Regions from separate parts of the Candidatus Synechococcus calcipolaris G9 genome, predicted to be linked through region 1. Evidence: predicted binding sites of a transcription regulator. Region 1 holds the regulator's gene; the other holds the start of a gene.
The links. The regulator HrcA, encoded in region 1, represses chaperone genes, less so after heat shock. The targets are predictions, from matches to a motif close to TTAGCACTCNNNNNNNNNGAGTGCTAA.
Positions count from the first base shown of each region.

Region 2: the regulator HrcA is predicted to act here: its motif matches at 9,151-9,177, upstream of groES (co-chaperone GroES).

Region 1 covers NZ_JAKKUT010000002.1:1,897,276-1,908,024, reverse strand. The annotation lists gene L3556_RS12220 (V4R domain-containing protein) at 1-123, opposite strand, end outside; gene L3556_RS12215 (trypsin-like peptidase domain-containing protein) at 590-1,411, opposite strand; gene L3556_RS12205 (helix-turn-helix domain-containing protein) at 1,716-2,375, opposite strand; gene L3556_RS12200 (ABC transporter ATP-binding protein) at 2,390-3,451, opposite strand; gene L3556_RS12195 (DoxX family protein) at 3,714-4,193, shown strand; gene L3556_RS12190 (mechanosensitive ion channel domain-containing protein) at 4,222-5,688, shown strand; gene hrcA (heat-inducible transcriptional repressor HrcA) at 5,837-6,940, shown strand; gene L3556_RS12180 (DNA cytosine methyltransferase) at 7,055-8,485, shown strand; gene L3556_RS12175 (SinI family restriction endonuclease) at 8,477-9,229, opposite strand; gene L3556_RS12170 (TIGR02921 family PEP-CTERM protein) at 9,347-10,749, opposite strand, start outside.
Region 2 covers NZ_JAKKUT010000002.1:1,622,418-1,633,166, reverse strand. The annotation lists gene rimO (30S ribosomal protein S12 methylthiotransferase RimO) at 1-422, opposite strand, end outside; gene L3556_RS10845 (Mo-dependent nitrogenase C-terminal domain-containing protein) at 441-1,100, opposite strand; gene L3556_RS10840 (hypothetical protein) at 1,219-1,923, opposite strand; gene L3556_RS10835 (DUF4033 domain-containing protein) at 2,089-2,799, opposite strand; gene L3556_RS10830 (ABC transporter permease) at 2,852-4,030, opposite strand; gene L3556_RS10825 (ATP-binding protein) at 4,119-4,559, opposite strand; gene L3556_RS10820 (peroxiredoxin) at 4,759-5,313, opposite strand; gene L3556_RS10815 (hypothetical protein) at 5,467-5,775, shown strand; gene rplY (50S ribosomal protein L25) at 5,839-6,141, opposite strand; gene L3556_RS10805 (adenylosuccinate synthase) at 6,192-7,535, opposite strand; gene L3556_RS10800 (NAD-dependent succinate-semialdehyde dehydrogenase) at 7,624-9,015, opposite strand; gene groES (co-chaperone GroES) at 9,327-9,638, shown strand; gene groL (chaperonin GroEL) at 9,746-10,749, shown strand, end outside.

The sequences.
Region 1 (10,749 bases):
CCAGTCGGTAATGCTACCCAGGCTAGAGTCGTACTCAAAAAAGTCCTTGAGGCTAAAGTGATGCCGCCGCTGGGGGTGGGCTGCCTGGAGATGGTGCGGTCGCTTTGGAAGGGTCGATGTCATGTCAAATTCTCACCCATGGTTGTAGTCCACTGTCATACCATAGACGACAAATTCCTGCCCCGCTACAAATGTTCACAATAAATTTGTATTTCCATTAATCAGCATATTCTTACCCTAGAACATCCTTAGGGTTTGCAGTTCCGTAATCCCACGGATTTTTTCATCATGAATATAATGATCCCCATGAAGATATTATACGGAAATTTTCTGTATAATTTTTCTTATATTGGTGTCTTATTGGCGTTTTATACGGATTTTTTGCCCCTCTGACTGTCCCCTTCCAAAATGGGTAGTCCTAAAAATGTAAGGATAGGAGAGAAATCGTTCTCTGAGAAACTCCATGTCTTATTCCCCAACGACCAACCCAGATATGAGATGAACGAAAAACTAGAACTCACTGGTAGGGTCTAACATCAGGCATCATCCCCAGCGGATTGATAACAAATACTTCAGCCCGATGCGATTGTTAGAGCGCATGTTTCTCCATAGCATCAAGGACAGGCCCAATTTTCACCGCAACGATAGCGTTATGGTTTTTATGCTCCTCAATAAGCACACCTGCAACAAGTCCGGCGCACTCGAAATCGGGTGCCAAATTCTTTAGTCCCAGCATTCCAAGGTCGATGAGCACACCACCACTAGCTCCATGCGGCTTTATGGAGTTAATTATGCTTCCCTCGAAATTGCGAGATTGCTTGTGGTTGTATGTAATGAACACGTGATCCGAGCCGCTGACGTCAAGCTCCTGTGCTAGATTGGTCATGGAAGCTGCCGTAGACCAATATTTCCAAATCTTGGGCTTTAGAGATTTCTCTACTACATTAACCTTCTTGTTTTGCGAAGCAGGGTAGCCCATTGCCATATACACACGACCATGAGAATCTACCTGCTTCTGAGAAATTGCATTACATTCAATGTATGAAACATCTCCTAATGTTGCATGAAATTGTTTCGTCACCTTTAGAAAGGCAAAATCGTAACGGTCGTTACTTCGCTGCGCCATGGGCTTGTTAGTGGCGTGGAAATCACCGACGATTTCAACAAGCGTGTCGCGAACTCCTACATACAGCGTTGACGACTCATTCTCATCAATGACGTGCGCCGCGGTGACAAGAAAAGACGTATTTTTCCACCGCATGAGAAAGCAAGTTCCAATTAGCTGGGGAACGCCTGTGATTGTGCTCCCATAGATCGGCCTTACACATGGTAGGTATTGCTTACCAATCTTCTCAGCACATTCATTCACAGGATCGCACACGATCTCTTTTTTAGACTGGATGATCGCCATAGCTTGCACTGCGCTCTAATAATGAATTATAGGGATTTTTTGCCCCCATGACCGTCCCCTCCTAAAATGATTGGCAGTGGACTTGGAGTCTTGGAACTATCTAAAAAGCGTCTGCGGGAGCTAGGTCTAGATCGTCCCCAGGCAGAACCTGCCTTCTGTATGTATCGTACAAAGGCGAATTGCTTACGGGTGTGTCAACGGGGGCCCATCCTACTGATTTATCCGGATCGGGTTTGGTATCATTCGGCAACACCCCAGGTCATTGAACGGATCCTGCAAGAGCATCTCCTAGGGGGAGAAATTGTTAGGGACTATTGTTTTGCCCAGGCACCACTTGGGCCCGAAACAGTAATCGGGGTGGATTTCCCCACACATAGCCCTGATGGGTAACTCGCACTGTTGTACCTGGGGGAAGATCGGGGACTCCACTTTGGTGCAGTGTTGGATCAAAGTTGACCCAAGCCCCCACCTCGGCGATCGCCCTCACATCCCAATCCGATAGCAGCGTCATCACGGGTTTTATCAGAGGTAAGAGTTTTACCGCTGGAGCCGTTGGATTTTGTTGGGCGGCATAGGCGGCGGTGGGCCAAAAGCGCAAAAATGATTCTAGGGTCTCTAGGGCTTGGCGTTGGATGGTTTGCCGTAGGAAAGTTTCTGAGGATGGTTCTACGTCCAAGTGGGGCGATCGCCCCTGGGGGTTGGTGGAGATAGCAACGGCTTCAAGTTCCTGCAAGAGTTGCCAAGCCGATAGATCAAAGAGCTTGGCTAGGGCGGTGAGGGTCTCTAGGCGAAGGGACTCTATTTCCCCCTGATAGATCCGCTGTACCTGACGACGACTAAACCCCCGCTGCTGAAGTTGGGTACGATAGTGAATCCCTACGTCCCCAAGGCGATCTTGCAGGTGTTGGCCCATCAGCTTGGCTCTGGCCGCATCAGCAGGGTGAACGTTGGCTTTGGCAACCATTTGGGTAAGTTAATCTAATCTACGGGAAAAAAGCGCACCGCATCCGCCGCCGCCGAAATTTGCACGGATGTACCCACCGGAAACGAAAATTCAACGGGTAAACGGGCATGGAGTTCTTGGCCAGAGGGTGTGGCTAGACAATAGCGATATTCCCGGCCCAAAAATTGGCGATCGGCAATGATCAGGCCCGTCTCCTCATTGGCTTCCAAGACCATATCCTCTTCCCGAATCATTACTTCCCCCCGCTGACCCGGTGCTTCTGTTAATAGGCAAAACGCCCCCACATCCGTTTGAAGGAGATCGCCCTCAACGGCGGCAGGGATAAAATTAGCCTGACTAACAAACCCCGCCACAAAGCGGGATGCCGGATAGCGATAGATATCCTCCGGGGTTCCCAACTGCTCCACCTTCCCTTGGCGCATGACCGCAAGGCGATCGGACATACTCAGGGCTTCTTCTTGATCATGGGTAACAAAAATGGTGGTGATTCCGGCCCGTTTCAAAATTGCCCGCAACTCTTCCCGCAATTCCAGCCGTACTTGGGCATCTAAATTACTGAGGGGTTCATCTAATAAAATTAAATCCGGTTGGGGAGCTAGGGCCCGGGCCAGGGCCACCCGCTGTTGCTGCCCCCCCGATAGTTCATGGGGATAACGCTTCTCCAATCCCTGAAGACGCACCAACCCCAAGACCGCTGCCACCTGCTCCCGAATAATTGAGGGCTTCAGTCGTTGTTGCTGCAAGCCAAAAGCGATATTTTGGGCAATGGTTAAATGGGGGAAGAGGGCAAAATCCTGAAAGACCATCCCTAAACGGCGGTGTTCCGGCGGAATATAGGTATGGGTATCTGAGATAATGCGATCGCCCATGATCATCCTGCCACTATCGGGCCGCTCTAAACCCGCAATCAAGCGTAAAAGGGTAGTTTTGCCACAGCCGGAGGGGCCCAGTAATCCAAGAATTTCACCTCGCTGGAGGTCTAGACTAACGGACGTCAGGGCTTGGAAATCACCAAAGGCTTTACTAACCTGCTCTACTTGCAGGATTGTGGATGTTGCGATCGCGGTGGCCACCATGAATAGACGTTACTCCTCCCCTAAAGACTCAGAGGCAACAGGTCAAGGGAATCTTTACGTTTCTTGGTTGATCTATATCAGTTAAATGATTCAACCGATTTAACCATTGACAAGATCAATGCAAAAGATTCTCATTAAGAAGTGTAGCTTAATTTGGGCATTTGTGGCCGGCGATCTCCGGCAAAATGTTACGTCTTCAGTGAAGGCGGTAAAGTGAAGCTGACGAGTCTTTACAAAAATTCGATATGGGGGAGCCACCACAATGACTCAACGTTTCGGTCAACCCAGATTGCGGCCACGGGATATTGTTTTAGCCTATACCCTACTGCGGATTGTCCTGGGTCTTAACTTTTTTAATCATGGTTTTGTCCGCCTGGGAAATATTCCGGGGTTTGCCGACTCCATGGTGGAACTCTTCCGAGAGGCGGATTCCTTTTTGCCCGATGCCTTGGTTTGGGGCCCTGCCCTATTTGTGCCCATCATTGAACTGATCAGTGGTTTTTGTATCACTCTGGGGTTGGCCACCCGCCCGGCCCTGATTGCGGGTTTCTCTCTGATGGCAATGTTGATGTATGGTATTACATTGTTGCAAAACTGGACAACCGCCACCAGTCAACTGGTCTATTGCCTCGTCTTTTTCATTTTGCTGGCCGGTCATGGGTTTAATCGAATATCCATTGATAGGATGATCCAACAGCGTCAAGCAAAAACCCGCCAGGCAGCACCGAAGATTGACTCCTGAGATAAATGTTGAACTCTTTGAATTTTCTATGTTAAATGTCCTTTTTTTGATTACGGAAACCCCTGCTCGAATTTGGCAATGGCTCCAGGAAACCTTTAACCGACCCCTATTTACCCTAGGCACAGAAACCGTAACCCTGGGTTGGATTGTTGAAGTCTTGGTGTTGCTCCTGTTAGTAACCCTAGCAGTCCGCATGATTAAACGAATGCTGAAAACGCATGTTTTGATCAAACTCCGTTTAGATACGGGAACTCGAGAAGCGATCGCCACCTTAATGAGTTTTGTCATTGGGGCCTTTGGTTATGTGATTGTCCTCCAGGCAGTGGGCATTGATTTAGCGTCCCTAGCGGTGATTGTGGGGGGTCTAGGAGTAGGGATTGGTTTTGGTCTACAGGACGTAACCCGTAACCTGATCAGTGGACTGATTCTGTTAATTGAGCGGAAAGTCAAAGTCGGTGATTTTATTGAAATGGATCAGATTGCCGGCTACATTTCCGAGATTTCGATTCGTTCCACCGTCATTCGTACTTTTCAGGGGGCTGAGGTTCTCGTTCCCAATGTGAATCTAGCGGATAATCAAGTCACCAACTGGAACTACAGTAATTGTCATGGACGCATTGATCTTCCCGTTGGTGTGGCCTACGGCAGTGATCCGGTGCTAGTGACGGAAGTCCTCCTCAATCTGGCCCATTCTGCTCCCCATGTCTTACATGATCCGCCACCACGGGTTATTTTCCAAGGCTTTGGTGACTCCTCCCTGGATTTTGAACTGTGGATTTGGGTGGATGCCATCGATCGCCGCATTGTGATTAGAAGTGATTTGAATTTCAAAATTGAGTACACTTTTCGTCAACATGGAATTGAAATTCCCTTTCCTCAGGTGGATCTGTGGTACCGGAACCCACCCAAATTACCTGCCTCCCCCAACCCAGGAACAGAACCATCAACGGATCCATTACCGTCACCTCCAGCCTTTCCCCGGGCCCCCCAGACCAGTTTACGGAGCTTACTACAAAACGTTAGCTATTTTCATTGCTTAAATGATTTACAACTTCGCTCCCTGATTGAAATGGGCTGCCGTAAGCAGTTAGCCAAGGGAGAAACGCTATTTCAGCAGGGGGAACGGGCCAATACGTTTTGTATTGTCCTTGGGGGTAAAGTGGCGGCATTCTCGGAAAATCGTCTCGAAAATGTGCCCGTGTTTGTCTTTGAACCGGGGGATTACTTTGGCGAAATTCCGCTGATGTTAGGGGTTCCCTATCCGACCACCATGAAAGCCATGGCCGAAACGGTGCTATTTATGCTTGAGCAAAAAGGATTTGCCCAACTGCTCACGGAGCATCCCTTCCTTGGGGAGGATGTTGCCCAGGCGATCGCCGAGCGGCAAGAGATTCTATCTCAGTATCAACAGGATTTAAGCCAAGAAAATGATACGGAGTATCCCAACGCCATTTCCCGACTACGGCAAAAGCTAAAGAGCTTACTCAATTGGTAAAGTTGGCAAAGCAAATATTTATGCGTAAAGAAATGTACAGTAAGAGAACCTCCCAGCAATTTTGGCTAGAGTGAGGTTGCATTAAGTTTCATTAAATAGGCTGCCATTGGCCCATCTGCTCATCTAAAGGGTTGGGATGTTAGAAGGTATGGAGATTCATCTCAATAAACGGCAAAAACACGTTCTCTGGGCAACGATCAATCATTACATTGCCACCGCTGAACCCGTTGGCTCCAAGGTCTTGGCAGGAGAATACAACCTAAATGTTAGTTCTGCCACGATTCGCAATATTATGGCTGTCCTGGAAAAAGGCGGCCTGTTATACCAACCCCATACCTCTGCGGGCCGTATCCCCTCCGACTCCGGCTATCGTATCTATGTTGATCATTTAGTCCAGCCTGCTCCCGACGTTGCCCAACAGGTGGAGCATCTCTTAAATCGTCATTTAGAGTGGGGCCGCTATCGCCTAGAAACCATCCTGCGCCAAGCTGCCCAACTACTCTCGGACTTGAGTGGCTGCATTACCCTGATTACCCTACCCGCCACCCTGGGTCGTCAGATTCGCTTCATCAAATTGGTGGCGATCGCCCCGACCCGGATCATGGTCATTGTTGTTACCGATAACTATGAAACCCAGTCCGCTGTTTTTGATCTTCCCCTAGAGCAACTCCAAAATACTGATGCTGCCGACGCTGCTGAACCCGATGAAGCTATGCTCGATCGCATCCTGAATGTTCTCTCAAATTTTCTCAATCACCACCTCCAGGGCCGCTCTTTGGCGGATCTATCTACCTTGGATTGGCAGGATATGGATCGGGAATTTCAACAGTTTGCCCGCCTACTGCAAAACCTACTCGTCGAACTCAGTGAACCCAGTCCCTTTAGTGACAGCGGCTCCCTTGTCATGAGTGGTCTCTCAGAAGTCCTACAACAGCCGGAGTTCTCCCACCTGCAACAGGTACAAATGCTGATCCATCTCCTAGAGGATCAACAAGATCAACTCTACCCCCTTATTTACCATTCCCCCGATGCCCCGATCACCATTCGCATTGGCGCGGAAAATCCCCTGGAGCCAATGCGGGCCTGTACCCTGGTCTATTCCAGTTATAAGCGCGGTGACACCCCCGTCGGTAGTATTGGCATCCTGGGCCCCACCCGTATGCCCTACGGCCGGATTATTCCCATCGTCGAGGCGGCAGCGGAGTATTTATCGGGAAGCCTAACCAACACTAATGGGATTAATGGGATATAGGGCGATCGCCCTTTTAGGCCCAACGGCAGCATAAAAACATTTGTTCACAAAGCTTGTAAGTGTACTGCTTCAGCAGTAATATGGGTACCTGATTTTAGTTTCGCATCCGAAATCATGGCTGACCAATACCTCTCTGTGAAAGAAACTTCTGAAATTCTAAACTGCTCGGAGCAATATGTTCGCCAGTTGCTCCGGTATGGCGAAATCAGCGGAGAGAGGATTAGCAGTCGTTGGATTGTGGCATCAGAGTCTGTTCAGAACTACCGCATCAAGGGAGAAGATGAAAGTTTAAGTGTTCCTGATCATGGGCGACGCTCATTTAGTAAGCCTGATCTCAAAGCCCTAAGTTTTTTTTCTGGCTGTATGGGTTTGGACTTGGGACTAGAAAAGGAAGGTATCCAAGTGCTGCTTGCTTGCGAAATTGACACGGCCGCCCGAAAAACCATTGAGATAAATCGACCTGATGTGGCACTGATTGGGGACATTAGGGATTACTCGGCCACAGAAATTCGAGAAAAAGCGGGATTGAGTTCGACTGACGAGATTGACGTAATCGTTGGCGGGCCGCCATGCCAAGCCTTTAGCAGTGCAGGGAAGCGGCAAGGATTCAATGATGAGCGAGGCAATGTTTTCTTGACGTTCATTGATTTAATCACTGAACTTAAACCTAGATTTGCAGTTATTGAAAATGTTCGAGGATTATTGTCCGCTCCGTTGAAGCATAGACCTCATGAAATGAGAGGGAGGAATTTCCCAACCTTGTCTCAGGATGAACAAAGAGGAGGTGCATTGCTCTTTATTACGCAAAGGCTGAGAGAGGCAGGATATAGCATTTCTTTTAATCTATATAACTCTGCTAATTTTGGATCGCCACAACAACGGGAAAGGGTTATTCTTGCTTGTAGTCGTGATGGGAAAAAGCTTCCCTATCTCACACCGACCCACTCAGAGAAGAGTTTATATGATCTTCCAAGATGGAGAACTCTACGAGAAGCGTTGGAAGGTCTTCCAAAAAATGGACACCATTTTGTTAAGTTTCCTGAAAAACGGCTCAAATATTACAGACTTCTGAAGCCTGGGCAATATTGGCGGGATTTACCGAAAGAGTTGCACCAAGAAGCTTTAGGGGCTTCTTATCATGCAGGAGGGGGAAAAACTGGTTTTTACCGAAGGCTAGCTTGGGATAAACCTGCCCCGACGTTAGTAACCCATCCAGCTATGCCTGCAACCGATCTAGCACATCCAGAAGAAGATAGACCCCTCAGCATTGAGGAATATAAGCGTATTCAAGAATTTCCCGATGATTGGATTATCACAGGTACGTTACTCGATCAATATCGACAAGTTGGAAATGCAGTACCCTGCTCTTTAGGAAGAGCGATCGCTAGGATGTTGTTGACTCACTTAAAGGGCGAAGTGCCGATCATTTACTCAGATTTTCCCTATTCTCGATACCACAAGACTGATGATGTCAGTTGGTCAATTGATACTTTTGGTTATCTTGAAGAGTCATCAGAAAAACAGTTATCTTTGAACTTAGTTTGATGGATCAGATAAATCTTGCCAAGGATTGTTCGTTTCTACAGCTAAGGCATTTGGGTTATTGAGTAAAACCTGTCGAACAAAAACAACAAAATTTTCTTCGGAGAATCGATCCGTTTCGTACTTTTCGTTAAAATAAGACCATCGATAGAAACCTGTTCTGGCATCAACTCTGTACCATTTTTCAATCGGCTGGTTAATTCTCACTCTGGAAGATGAACTATTTTCTGAGTTGCTACGGTTCTTGATCTGTAAGAGAGAACCATCGATATTGCAAAAATCTACATGGCGAATGGATTCTCCCCAACAGCAATACCAACCATAATCGGCAAGTTGCTCAGCCAAAAACTCCTCTAGTAGTAATCCTTGAATATTTTCTGCCGACATTGATAGCCTGTGGGCGTATTTGATTTGCCCAAGATGCTCTGCTGTTAGCCCTGTCAATCGAGCATTGATGATTGTACTGACAATTGGATCAGCGACTGTTCCTGGTGGTTGTGAGATTCTTTTTGAAATTCGATTTTCATAGCTATCGCTATACCTTTTCAACCAAGCTTTAGCTAGCATTTCGGGTGCATGAGCTTTCAGGGCAGGAGAAAGCCCTGGATTTCTGTAGCAGGCTGTTAAAATTGTGCGATGAGCTTCAAGAAATAGCTGGGCTTGTTGGGCGATCTCATCTTGAAAGATTTGCAAAAAGTTTTCTTCAGAACTTGAGGTACTGATGATGGTATCAAAGTTAACAGGCATTTAGATATTCCCCTTCTGAACAGCCGTCATGAGAATGCCAGTTCAAATATTTTGGCGTAGGGCATGCTGACCGAAATAGGTTAGTGCTAAGCATTGTAAAACCCCAATCTGGAACGGTTAGGAGCTTCGCCTGTTGACTATACCACCAATCCCCAGGCAAATTGCCGCGCCCACTAGGATGACCAAGGGGGGTTCAGGAACACCGCTAATAATAGAATCTGGGGCAAGTTCCGAGGTGGAGCTTTCCAAATTAGGGGATTGAAGGGGTTGCTGATCTTCAATGGCCCGGTCAAAGCGATCGCCCTGTTGTTCTGCGGCAGCTAACTCTTGGCGTTGTTGATCATTGACTAGGACAATCATGGAGGAGTAGGGAGTCACCATGGAATAGGTTTGGGCGAGTTCATGAATAGCATCTAACTGTTCCTGAGTTTGCGCCTGTTGGTGTTGACCCAAATATTGAACCCATTGTCGCGCCGCTAAGGGCATAAATCCTTTGCTTAATTCGCCCTGGGGGGACGGGGATAGTACGGCACCATTGAGGTTGATCCGTTGCCAAAGATAGCCATCGACCCAATTAATATTTACGGCATTGGTGGTGGAGGGGGTAGCTTGTACCTGCCAACGTTGAACCGCTTCTCCTAGGGTTGTGGTTGCGCCGCCGCCACTATTTTGCAGCATCTCCTGACTCGGATCATCAAAGGCAATGGGGAGTCCACCTAGGGAAACAAACCAGAGGGGAGCCTCAACGGTTAAGTCCGGCTCAAGGTTTTGGGATAGTTCGTAGGTCGTACCATCACTGACGAGAAAAATAGCATCATAGGCCTGGTTTTGGTGTAGTTCCACAAACTGTTGAATCATTTCCATGGGTTGGAGACTGCCATAGAACAGAAGGTCGGGTGGGTCTGCCAGGGAAATATCATCCTGGCGGACTGGCTCTAGGGCCGATGCCCGCGCCAGATACAGATCAAAACGATTGCTGGGGCCCAAGTGCTCTGCTAACCATTGCCATTCCTGACGGAGGGCTGATTGTTGCTCCTGCATACTCCGGGAGGTATCTAAAATCAAGGCAAAGGTTTTATTCTCTGGCAGGGTGGGGGGGCCATCTGGGAGTGGGGTGGCGGCGATCGCCACGGTATCCGTTAATTGAATTTGATGGGTTTGGGGATGGGCCGAATTGGGTGCAGAACTGGGCAGAGCATTGGGAATAGTCTTGGCAAACCATTGATCCTTAGGGGTATTCAGATTCCGCTGGGTTTGCCGATTCCAGTAGATATTCCGCCGCTCCTTGAGTTGGGGCAGGGGCCATCCCGCCGCCGTCCCCAGGGTACGATAGGTGAGCCAGAGGTGCATTTCCCTAGGGCGATCGCCCGTGTTCACCTCGGTTCGCCCCAGTGATGGGGTTAGTTCCCTTGGGGGAATGGGAAAGGCCCGCAACCGATAATTGCCTGGCCCCACCTGCTCTAAAAGGGCCGGATCCACCTGCCGTACCACTTGGTTGGCATAGACCCGTTGGGCCGCTC
Region 2 (10,749 bases), 270 kb from region 1:
GTGGTGCGATAGCGGGGAATCGTTTCATCGGCAATGTAATTGGGAACCGCACTAACCCGCTCTACCCGCTCGCCTGCTTCGGCCCGTTCAATCACCTCTACAATATGCTGATAGTCGCCACTGCCAACCACGGCAACGGCTTCTGGAATTTCATCCAATAGTTGGGACTGGAAATGCTGGGCTAAACAGCCCGTAATCACAATTTTTTTATTGGCTTCCGCTAGCTCCACCAGGGTCTGTACCGACTCTTGCCGTGCCGCCTGAATAAAACTACAGGTGTTAACAATCACGTAGTCCGCTGCCGCTTCGTCCGTATCCACCCCATACCCTGCTTCCACCAGTAATCCTAGGATATGTTCCGTATCAACGCGATTTTTATCACAGCCCAAGTGGGCGATCGCAATTTTGGCTTTAGATGGCATAGGTTCAGGAATAATGGGCTAACAGTAGGGCGTAATATCTTCTTTGCATTCATCCGCCAGATAGGTTAACGAACGAAATCGGAGGCCCACCAATTGATCATAGAGGGGATTAAGCTTACACAGGGGGGGAATGTGCACAATTTTCCGGCCAAACAGAGTAACATCTCGCTCAAAGGGACATTGGGGCGGAATTAAGCGACAGAGGAAACGGGCAACCTTTGCATCCTTGACATCCATGCCATCGAGCCATTGACGCATGGGCTTGAGGAGATCCGCATCCCCCGACTTCATCGCCTCATCGTGGTGGCCATCTAAGGTGTGTTGCAGGGCATCGAGGGCATCAATTTGTAAACCTAGGGCCCGACAAAACCGCTGTAACTCCGCATCCTCTGCCTGGGAGTAAATGCCGTTGGCTAACCCCACCATCACCGCTGTTCGGATAAAGTTTTCCGCCAGATCGCGATCGCCGCCCAGGGCCGCAATCAGTTCCTCATCCTTAACGGGTTCAAAGGAGCTAAGGGAAAACTCCGGTGCAATTTCATCCTGAATCAAATCCGTGATCAGTTTTTGCTCCTCAGGGTCAAAGTGACCGTCGGCCCAGGCCACACTAAGTAGACCCTTAATCCACACCGATGACTGGTCTGGAGATAGCGTTGATGCAGATGCTGAGGTTGTCATAAAACCTAGGGTATGGGGGATATTGGCGTTATTTACACAGCCATTCTGCTAAGGATTATACCGAAAAAATTGGGAACCTACACTAGACAAAGAGATCGATCAAAAGGTCGAAAAGGCACTACAGCACAGGGGGGGCATCACCTTGGGACACCGGAGATTGGCCCACACTAATCCGCACCGTTTGCCCATACTGCTCCAGCACAACCACCGGATCGGTGCGATAGGCTTCAATGGCCGTAACCCGCACTCCACCGCCTAAGGTATCTCCCACCTGAACGGTACGGGTCACGGATTCGTTTGGAGCCCGGACGACGGCACGGGTGATGCCATTAATGGCCGCTACTCCAAAGACACGCACCCCCTGGGCCTCGGTGGGGGTTGGCGGCGGGGGCGGTGGCGCGATGGTACCACCGGGGCCACCTACAATACCTCCTGGACTCGCGGCGATCGCTGTGCGGATATTTCTGAGGCTGGCACTAATTTCTTCCGGCGAGCGGTAGGTTCCCGGCCGTAATAGGGGCACATCACTACTGCTGAGAATGGCTGTCCCCTCCTCTCCTGTACTCACTGGTTCAAAGGGATTGGCCCGGCCCACCTGTTCTCCCGGCTTCAGGGTACTCAAGCGCGCTTCCGGCTGCGTCGGCTTGGCCAAGCTCTCTAGGAGGGGTGCAGGGGCGGCGGTAACGGGGGTTGGCGCAGGGGGCGGTGGGGGTGGCGGCGGAACCACTACCTCGGTTTCACTCACCAAAAACCCACAACTAGCCAGGAAGCTGGCCGTTAAACCCGCAGCCAGTTGCAACGATAAATATTTGAACTTAGGCATGAACCTCACACCCTCACTACTAAATCTCTAGTCAATCTTTGGCCCGATCGCGTCTTATGACACTATAAAACTTACCCACCGGCCCCCATCTCTATGCAGAGGCAGTTATCAAACTGTCCTTGGGATTGTCTCCCCAATTGATTAATTATAATCCCTGCAAAATAATTACCGCACCTTGGGACATGGGGAAGAGCCATGGGTTTGGGCAATACAGGGCTGATGGTAGGCCGGTTCCGTTTCCAGGGGCGGTGGCTGTTGACCAAAGACCATTTCACAACTGAAGTCCTCAAAATTGGGGGTGAGGGTGAGGGGAATCCCCAACTCTTCGCTGAAAAAGGTCTGGGTGGGAACTTTACAGAGGTTAATACAGAGGCCAACACATTGACTTTGTTCTAAGTAGCGGCATTTCTGAATATGAACCCCACTGTTTTGCTGGTGGGTCTGACCTGTTTGATCCACAATATCCACACTATGGCGATCGCAGGGGCCCACCAACCACTGAAATAAAACCGTTGCAAACCAGGCATTGGTTTCACAGACCCAGCGATTTGGCTGAAACAGACGGCGAATAGGGCGAGTCATCCAAGGGGGAATGGTTGAACGGAGTACATGGGCGATCGCTGCCTGCTGCTCTTGAGTATCCCGACCAATCATCACCTGCTTGGACAGAGCCACAAATCCCTCATACCCCGGCAAACTTGTTTTTTGGCCAATCACTCGACTGATTTGAGCTTTCAGGATGTAAATACAAAGGCGATCCAACCAGGTATCTTGATAGACCGAGGCACTGGCCGTAGGAATGGGAGTAGTTAGGGGGGGTTTAGCTAATTTAACGATAACAGGCTCCTCCCTGAATAATCCGGTATTGAATCCCAAGGTAACGCTTCCACGCCGATCTTGGCGAAAAACATCTCAAACCTAGAATTTCCTAGGACTTAAACACAATGGCGGGGTCCAGGTGGGTGACTTTCTGAATGGCAAATAGGGCCGCCCCGGTACACATCGTTACGGTTACGGTGAAGACCGTTGCCGCGGTCTCTGGGGTGATTAAGATGCGGATCGCCCGGGTTTCCATGGTCCAGGCCCCCACAGTCAGGGAGAGAATTAAACCAGGGATATAGCCCATAATGGCCATCCAGAGGGCCTGCTCAATAATAATGCGGTATAGATACCAATCCGAGGCCCCCATAGCTTTTAGGGTGCCGTACTCTTGGAGGCGATCGGAGACGGAGGAGTAAAGAATTTGTCCCACAATCACCGTGCCGACAATAATGCCGACAATGGCCCCCAGACCTAAAATAAATCCGACCCCCGTACTACTACGCCAATAGGCACGGGTCAACTGGGAGAGTTCTGCGGTGGTCATGATCCGCTGATCGGGAAGAGTCAATTGTAAATCCTGGCGCACCGTTTCGAGATCGTAATCCGCATCCACACGAATCAAAATAAACTGAATGGGCGTTTCTGGATTCAGACTAGGTGCAAACTCCGGTGGATCAGCATCATCAAATCGGGGAAAGTTAAGGTAGAGGTTGGCATTTTCTAGGGATGTAAATACGTAGGGACTGGTGACAATGGAACGAATTCCCTGGGTAAACCCCTTAACGATCGCCGGATAATCATTTAGCCCGGCGGTATCACCAATGCCGGTAATATTCAGATTGCGTTGATCCACCCGATCAATCATCACCCCATAGGATTCGTCTAATTCACTCACCTGGCCGGACTGAACAGCCCAAGGCTGGAAGAGTTCACCCCCAGAATCAAAGCCCACTACCCGCACCGGATCAATCTCGCCATCGGTGGACTGCTGCCAAATTGCTCCCCGGAGAACTAGGGCCTCAGCCAGTTCAACCCCTTCCACCGCCGCCGCTTCGTTCAACCGCTCATAGTCAATGGGTAGGGTGAGATCTAAATAGCGAATTTCCTTGGAAGCCACCCAAATATCTGCCTTTGATCGATCAATCAAGAGGGTGGAGGAGCGGCCAAAACCTTCCAGTAAGCCCGTTTGAATCGTCACTAGACTGACCGCAAACATAATCCCTGCTTGGGCCACCATAAATCGTGGTAAATCTTCAAATAAATTCTTACGGGCGATTGATACCATACACCTAACCCTCCTCGGACGTCTCGCCCCCATGGTGACATAACTAGGACGAGGATTAATTGCCCCTCTTAGGCTAAATTAAATGCCATTACAATCCTTGCAGATACCGCTCTAGATCTTTACACAGGCTCAACTCAGTGCCCGGGCCATTCCAGTAGACTTCATCAAAGATTTCATAGATTAAAAAGAGGCCCCGGCCTGATTCGGCCTCAGCCTCCGGTAGTAGATCATCAACGGCAGAGCAAATATACCGCGGTGGTGAAAACCCCATACCTTGATCGGTAATCACCCACCAACATTGATGTTCAACCATTGAATAGCGCACCAGTACAACCTTGTCTGGGTTTAACTCATTTCCATGGTGGGAGGCATTGACCAGAGCTTCTTGTAAGCCTAGACGCAACTCATCCTGACAGCAGGGAGGTACATCCCTGAGGAGTAGGTCTAAAATAGGCTTCAGGAAAAGAGTTGAGGTAAAACTAAGGGTATTCCACTGCGGTGCAACAAACGTCAACGTTAGTGAAGACATATAAGCTTCAATCCACGCAGCAGTAAAGGATGGTGCAACCAGAAATGGTACTGTGCAATATCAAAAAATTACCTTTACAGATCATAGGCACAGATACATTGCTACACCCCATACACTTAATCATTTTAGCAAGTGCTTACAAATCCCACAAGGCTACATCGATCTGCCAGTTCATCCATCGTCCCCTCTGGAATGGCAGCTATCCAGCCCGTTGAAGCTCATCTAGGCGAGTTAACACCTCTTGGGAATGAATCGCTGGACTGACTTTTACATAGCGATCGCGGAGAATGCCGTCGGGGTCGATAATAAAACTATGGCGGAGAGAAATAAATCCCAACCAGGAGCCGTAGGCCTTACTCACTTCACCCGTGGTATCGGAGAGGAGGGGAAAGGTCAAGCCTTCGGAATCACAAAATTCGGCATGGGAATCAATGGAGTCGGCACTGATACCAATCACTTCGGTATTTCGCTGATGGAACTGGTCTAAATCCCGCTGAAATCGTTGGGCTTCTAAGGTGCAGCCGGAGGTAAAGTCTTTCGGATAAAAATACACAACGAGCCATTTCCCCCGGTAATCCGCTAGAGATACCGAGCCATCCCCCCTATGGGTAGGCAGGTTAAATTCTGGTGCAGGGGTATCCAGGGGGGGCAGTTCACCCCCTAGGGCATGGGCAGGCGCGCTCCAGCCAAAATAAATAATTAGAGCCAGCAGACAGGCTAAGCTCAGTCGGTAAAAACCTTTAAGGGGTATCATGGCAATCTCGGTTTATTGTCCTGAAGTGGGGTACGGGGCCGGATCTCTGAGGTTAAAATCGCTAGGATAGTAGCATATTCATCTGCACCAAATTTTCATCTAGATCAAATTTCTTTGCCAGACGTTTTTTGCAAGTTTTGCAAGGTTGTTCCTATGCGAATCCATGACTTATTGATTACCGTTCCAACACTGTTCTTGCTCTCTCCCTTAGCCCTAGCCCAAAATCCGGTTAGCCCTCAAGGACGTGGCCCCCAATCAGGAGGAATCCCGGGCGGCCCTGGCGTGGGTCAACAGATGGGTGGACAAGGCCAAGCAAGGGGTGCTCAGGGGCAGGCCATGGGTGAACAAATGCGTACTTGGGGACAAATGCAAGGTCAAGGTCGGGGCGTGCAGGGGCGGGCTATGGGTGAGCAACTGCGGGGCCAAGGTGGGCCACCCATTAATCCTTCAGGGGGGCGATAACCCTAGAAGGATTAACCTCAACCCAGCGATCGCCCCGCCGAAAATTCCGTCCTCAAATTTAGCCTAAGGCTTCTTGACGAAAAAGCTGAGATGGTAGAGGGTGTCTCGGGCGGGGTGGGCCTGAACTTCTTGCAGAACAGCGGTTCCCTGCCACGGTAAGTCCGGCACGGATACTTCAATGGGGGTCTTGCCGACAAAGGCATCCCGAACCAGGAATCCGGCAACCCGGCTTTCCACGATCAAGTTCACGGACTCATTGCCGTTATGCCCATAGAGAACGGCGGGAATTTGTCCCGATTGGCGCAGGGCATTGGGCTTACTGTCCGCTGGGCGCAGATGACATTCAATGGTTAAGGGGGTAGCCATGGAAAACTCCTGAAAAAACGTAGGTAAAAAGGGAAAAATCAAACGTGAAATTAGCTCAAGGTGGGCGGAACATCACTGCCATTGTGGTAGAGCAAGGCCCGCTTGGGGCCATGAATAGGATCCTCGACAATGATCGTCTGGTTCCGCTCGGCTCCTAGGGAAACAATGGCAATGGGGACGGACATGATTTCCGCTAAAAACTTGAGGTAGTTGAGGGCGGCGGCGGGCAGATCTTCTAAGGAACGACAATGACTGGTGGACTGTTTCCAGCCCGGTAAGGTCTCATAGATAGGTTGACAGCGGGCAAAGTGCAGGGCATTGCTGGGGAAATCTTCGCAGCGATCGCCATCGATGTTGTAGGCAACGCAGACCTTGATCTCGTCCAATTCGTCTAAAACATCTAGCTTGGTAATAGCTACACAGTCCAAGCCGTTGATCCGCACGGCATAGCGGCCAATTACCGCATCAAACCAACCGCAGCGACGGGGCCGCCCCGTTGTTGTGCCAAACTCGGCCCCCCGATCCCCTAGTCGCTCTCCTGTCTCATCCAAAAGCTCCGTGGGAAAGGGCCCTTCCCCCACACGGGTGGTATAGGCTTTGGCCACGCCAATGACGCGATCGATCATGGTGGGGCCCACTCCAGCACCAACACAGGCCCCACCCGCCACGGGGTTAGAGGAGGTGACGTAGGGGTAGGTTCCGTGATCTAAGTCTAGGAGTGTTCCCTGAGCCCCCTCAAACAAAATGTTTCGCTTCTCCCGAATGGCTTTATAAATTCGCAAGGAGCCATCCACGACATGGGGACGCAGGCGATCGGCGTAGCCTAGGTATTCCTGGATAATTGGTTCTGGGTCTAGGGGCTTTAGGTTGTAGAACTTCTCTAAAAGAACATTCTTGTAAGCGATCGCCCATTCGACCTTGGCCGCCAACTGATCGGCATCCAGTAAATCGAGAACCCGCAGGCCCGTACGCTCTGACTTGTCTGCATAGGTCGGGCCAATACCCCGCCCGGTGGTGCCAATGCGATGACTACCCCGCCGTTCCTCTGAGGCCAGATCGATCATGCGATGGTAGGGCATGGTTAGGTGGGCCGTTTCCGCAATCATCAAGTTATTGATGCTAACGCTCAGGGCCTCCAGTTGATCAATTTCCTCGAGAAGGACTTTTGGATCAATGACCGTGCCGGTACCAATAATACATTCTGTTTCTGGGTAGAGAATGCCAGAGGGAATCAGATGCAGCTTTAAGGTTTGATCCTTTACGACAACTGTATGCCCAGCATTGACTCCACCCTGGTAGCGGACGACGACATCTGCTGATTTGCTCAGGAGATCGGTAATCTTGCCTTTGCCTTCATCGCCCCACTGGGCGCCAACTACAACTACGTTTGCCAAGGGTTTTCGGTGTCAATTAATTTACACAATCCACAATTATAGCAGCAGACCCAGGGTAAAAAACAAACCCTGAGTCCTGAATCTTTGATTAGGCGATCCAGACGGTCTTTAAGTTAACAAATTCCTGGATGCCCACTCGCCCCAATTCGCGGCCGTAGCCCGATCGCTTAATGCCGCCAAAGGGTAAACGGGGATCGGACTTGACCAAGCCATTGATGAATACGGCTCCGGCCTCCAGTTCATCCAGGAGGCGATCGCGTTGGTGGGGATCCGTTGTCCAGGCACTCGCCCCTAGGCCAAAGGGAGTGGCATTGGCCAGTTGAATCGCGTCATCCAGGGTATTGACCCGAAACAGTAGGGCGACGGGGCCAAAAAACTCCTGGCTAAAGGCGGGATGCTCTGGGCCAATATCACTTAAAAGGGTGGGCGGATAAAAGTAACCCTGGCGTAATTCGGGGAGTAGGGCTGCGGTTCCTTGCAAAACTTGCCCCCCACAGTGAAGGGTTGCCCCCTGGGCGATCGCCTGTTCCACCTGTTGGCCTAACTCGTCTAAGATACCCTGGGTGGCGAGGGGCCCCAGTTGGGTTTCCGGGTTGAGGGGGTTCCCTAGGTTCCAGCCCTGCATTTGGTGAATCAGTTGCTCGGCAAATTCATCGTAAATTGAGGCTTGGACAATAAATCGCTTGGCGGCAATACAGGATTGGCCGTTGTTGATCATCCGGGATTTGAGGCCGGTGGTGACAGCTGCCCCTATATCCGCACTGTCTAAGACAATACAGGGATCACTGCCCCCCAGTTCTAGGACGGTTTTTTTGATCTGTTGACCCGCCGCTTGGGCAAGACTCATCCCTGCCGGTTCACTGCCCGTTAGGGTCGCTGCCTTAATCCGTGGGTCGGCCATCAAGGGAGCCACCCGGCTAGCGGGAATGAGTAAGGTTTGAAAAACACCATCGGCAAACCCTGCCTCAGCAAAAATCTCGGCGATCGCCAGGGCACATTGGGGTACATTGGATGCGTGCTTGAGTAAGCCCACATTGCCCGCCATCAGGGCCGGAGCCGCAAACCGAAAGACTTGCCAAAAGGGAAAATTCCAGGGCATCACCGCCAGGATCGGGCCTAGGGGTTGGTAGCGGATAAAACTTTGGCTGGCATCAGTGTCTACGAGTTCATCAGCTAAAAACTGGGCCCCATGTTCCGCGTAGTAGCGACAGACCCAAGCGGATTTTTCTACTTCGGCGATCGCTTCGGTGATGGGCTTTCCCATCTCTAGAGTCATCATCTGGGCGCACCGTTCCCGATCCTGTTTGAGGCGATCGCTCACCTTCAGGAGCCAACCCGCCCGTTGGTCAAAGGCGGTTTTGCGGTAGCTGGCAAAGGCGGTTGCAGCCTTGGCGAGACAGGTCTCAATTTCCCCATCATTGAGGGGCGCATAGGTCTTGAGAAGTTCCCCCGTGGTGGGGTTGGTTGAGGCGATCGCCATAGCTAACAACACCTAACAAGCTAACAACACCGAGCAAAATGTGGATTAGCAAACACCGGGGAGCTAAGTTTGTCCAATTCGTTCGGTAAACCGTACTCGGCGGGGAATTGCCAAGGGATTCTGATTACCGGTACATTAGCACTCAGGGGTTGGGAGTGCTAAAACCAGACAAGCTACGGGAATTTGTCGGTTTCTAGAATCCTCTTTAACCACTTTACCAGTCTCTCGTTTCTCCTGAATGAGTGAATTTTCAGGGGTTTAGGCGAGAGTTCAATAACCACAATAACCTTCAAATGGGAGATCAGTACGCTATGGCAGCCGTATCTCTAAGTGTTTCGACTGTGAAGCCCTTGGGCGATCGCATCTTTGTAAAAGTTAGCGAAAGCGAAGAAAAAACCGCCGGTGGGATTCTACTACCGGATAATGCTCGGGAAAAACCCCAGGTGGGCGAAGTCACCGCCACTGGCCCCGGCAAAATCAATGATGATGGCAGCCGCCAGCCCATGGATGTAAAAGTGGGCGACAAGGTTCTCTACTCCAAATATGCTGGCACCGAGGTCAAGCTTGCTGGCGATGAGTACGTTTTGCTTTCGGAAAAAGACATCTTGGCGATCGTTGTCTAGGATTTCTAGTCGAAGCGGTGATGTCACAGTTTAGATGATGTCACTTTTCGGTCAATTGTTAGGTCAATTAATCACCATTCAATGTTTTAAGACAGGAATACAGAACTATGGCTAAGCGGATCATCTACAACGAAAACGCCCGGCGTGCCTTGGAAAAGGGCATGGACATTCTTACCGAAGCCGTGGCAGTAACCCTCGGCCCCAAGGGTCGTAATGTTGTCCTAGAAAAGAAATTTGGCGCACCTCAAATCATTAATGATGGTGTCACCATTGCCAAGGAAATCGAACTGGAAGACCACATTGAAAATACTGGGGTTGCCTTAATTCGTCAGGCGGCCTCTAAAACCAATGATGCGGCTGGAGACGGAACCACCACGGCCACCGTCCTTGCCCATGCCATGGTCAAAGAAGGTCTTCGCAATGTAGCGGCGGGTGCCAATCCCATTTCCCTGAAGCGGGGGATTGATAAGGCAACCCAATACCTGGTGGAAAAAATTGCTGCCCATGCCCGGCAAGTGGAAGATTCCAAGGCGATCGCCCAAGTTGCTTCCATTTCTGCCGGTAATGACGAAGAAGTGGGTCAAATGATTGCGGCCGCCATGGATAAGGTGGGCAAAGAAGGGGTTATTTCCCTGGAAGAAGGCAAGTCCATGACCACTGAACTGGAAGTCACCGAAGGGATGCGCTTTGATAAGGGCTATATCTCCCCTTACTTCGCCACCGACACCGAGCGGATGGAAGCCATTTTAGATGAGCCGTTCATTCTAATCACCGACAAGAAAATTACCCTAGTGCAGGATCTGGTTCCTGTGCTGGAGCAAGTGGCCCGTTCCGGTCGTCCCTTGGTGATCATTGCCGAAGACATTGAAAAAGAAGCCCTGGCAACCCTAGTGGTGAATCGTCTGCGGGGTGTCTTGAATGTGGCCGCCGTTAAGGCCCCTGGCTTTGGCGATCGCCGTAAAGCCATGCTTGAGGATATTGCCGTCCTCACCGGTGGTCAAATGATTACCGAAGATGCCGGTCTCAAGTTGGATACCGCCAAGCTGGAAATGCTGGGCAAAGCCCGCCGGATCACGATTACCAAAGACAACACCACAATTGTGGCCGAAGG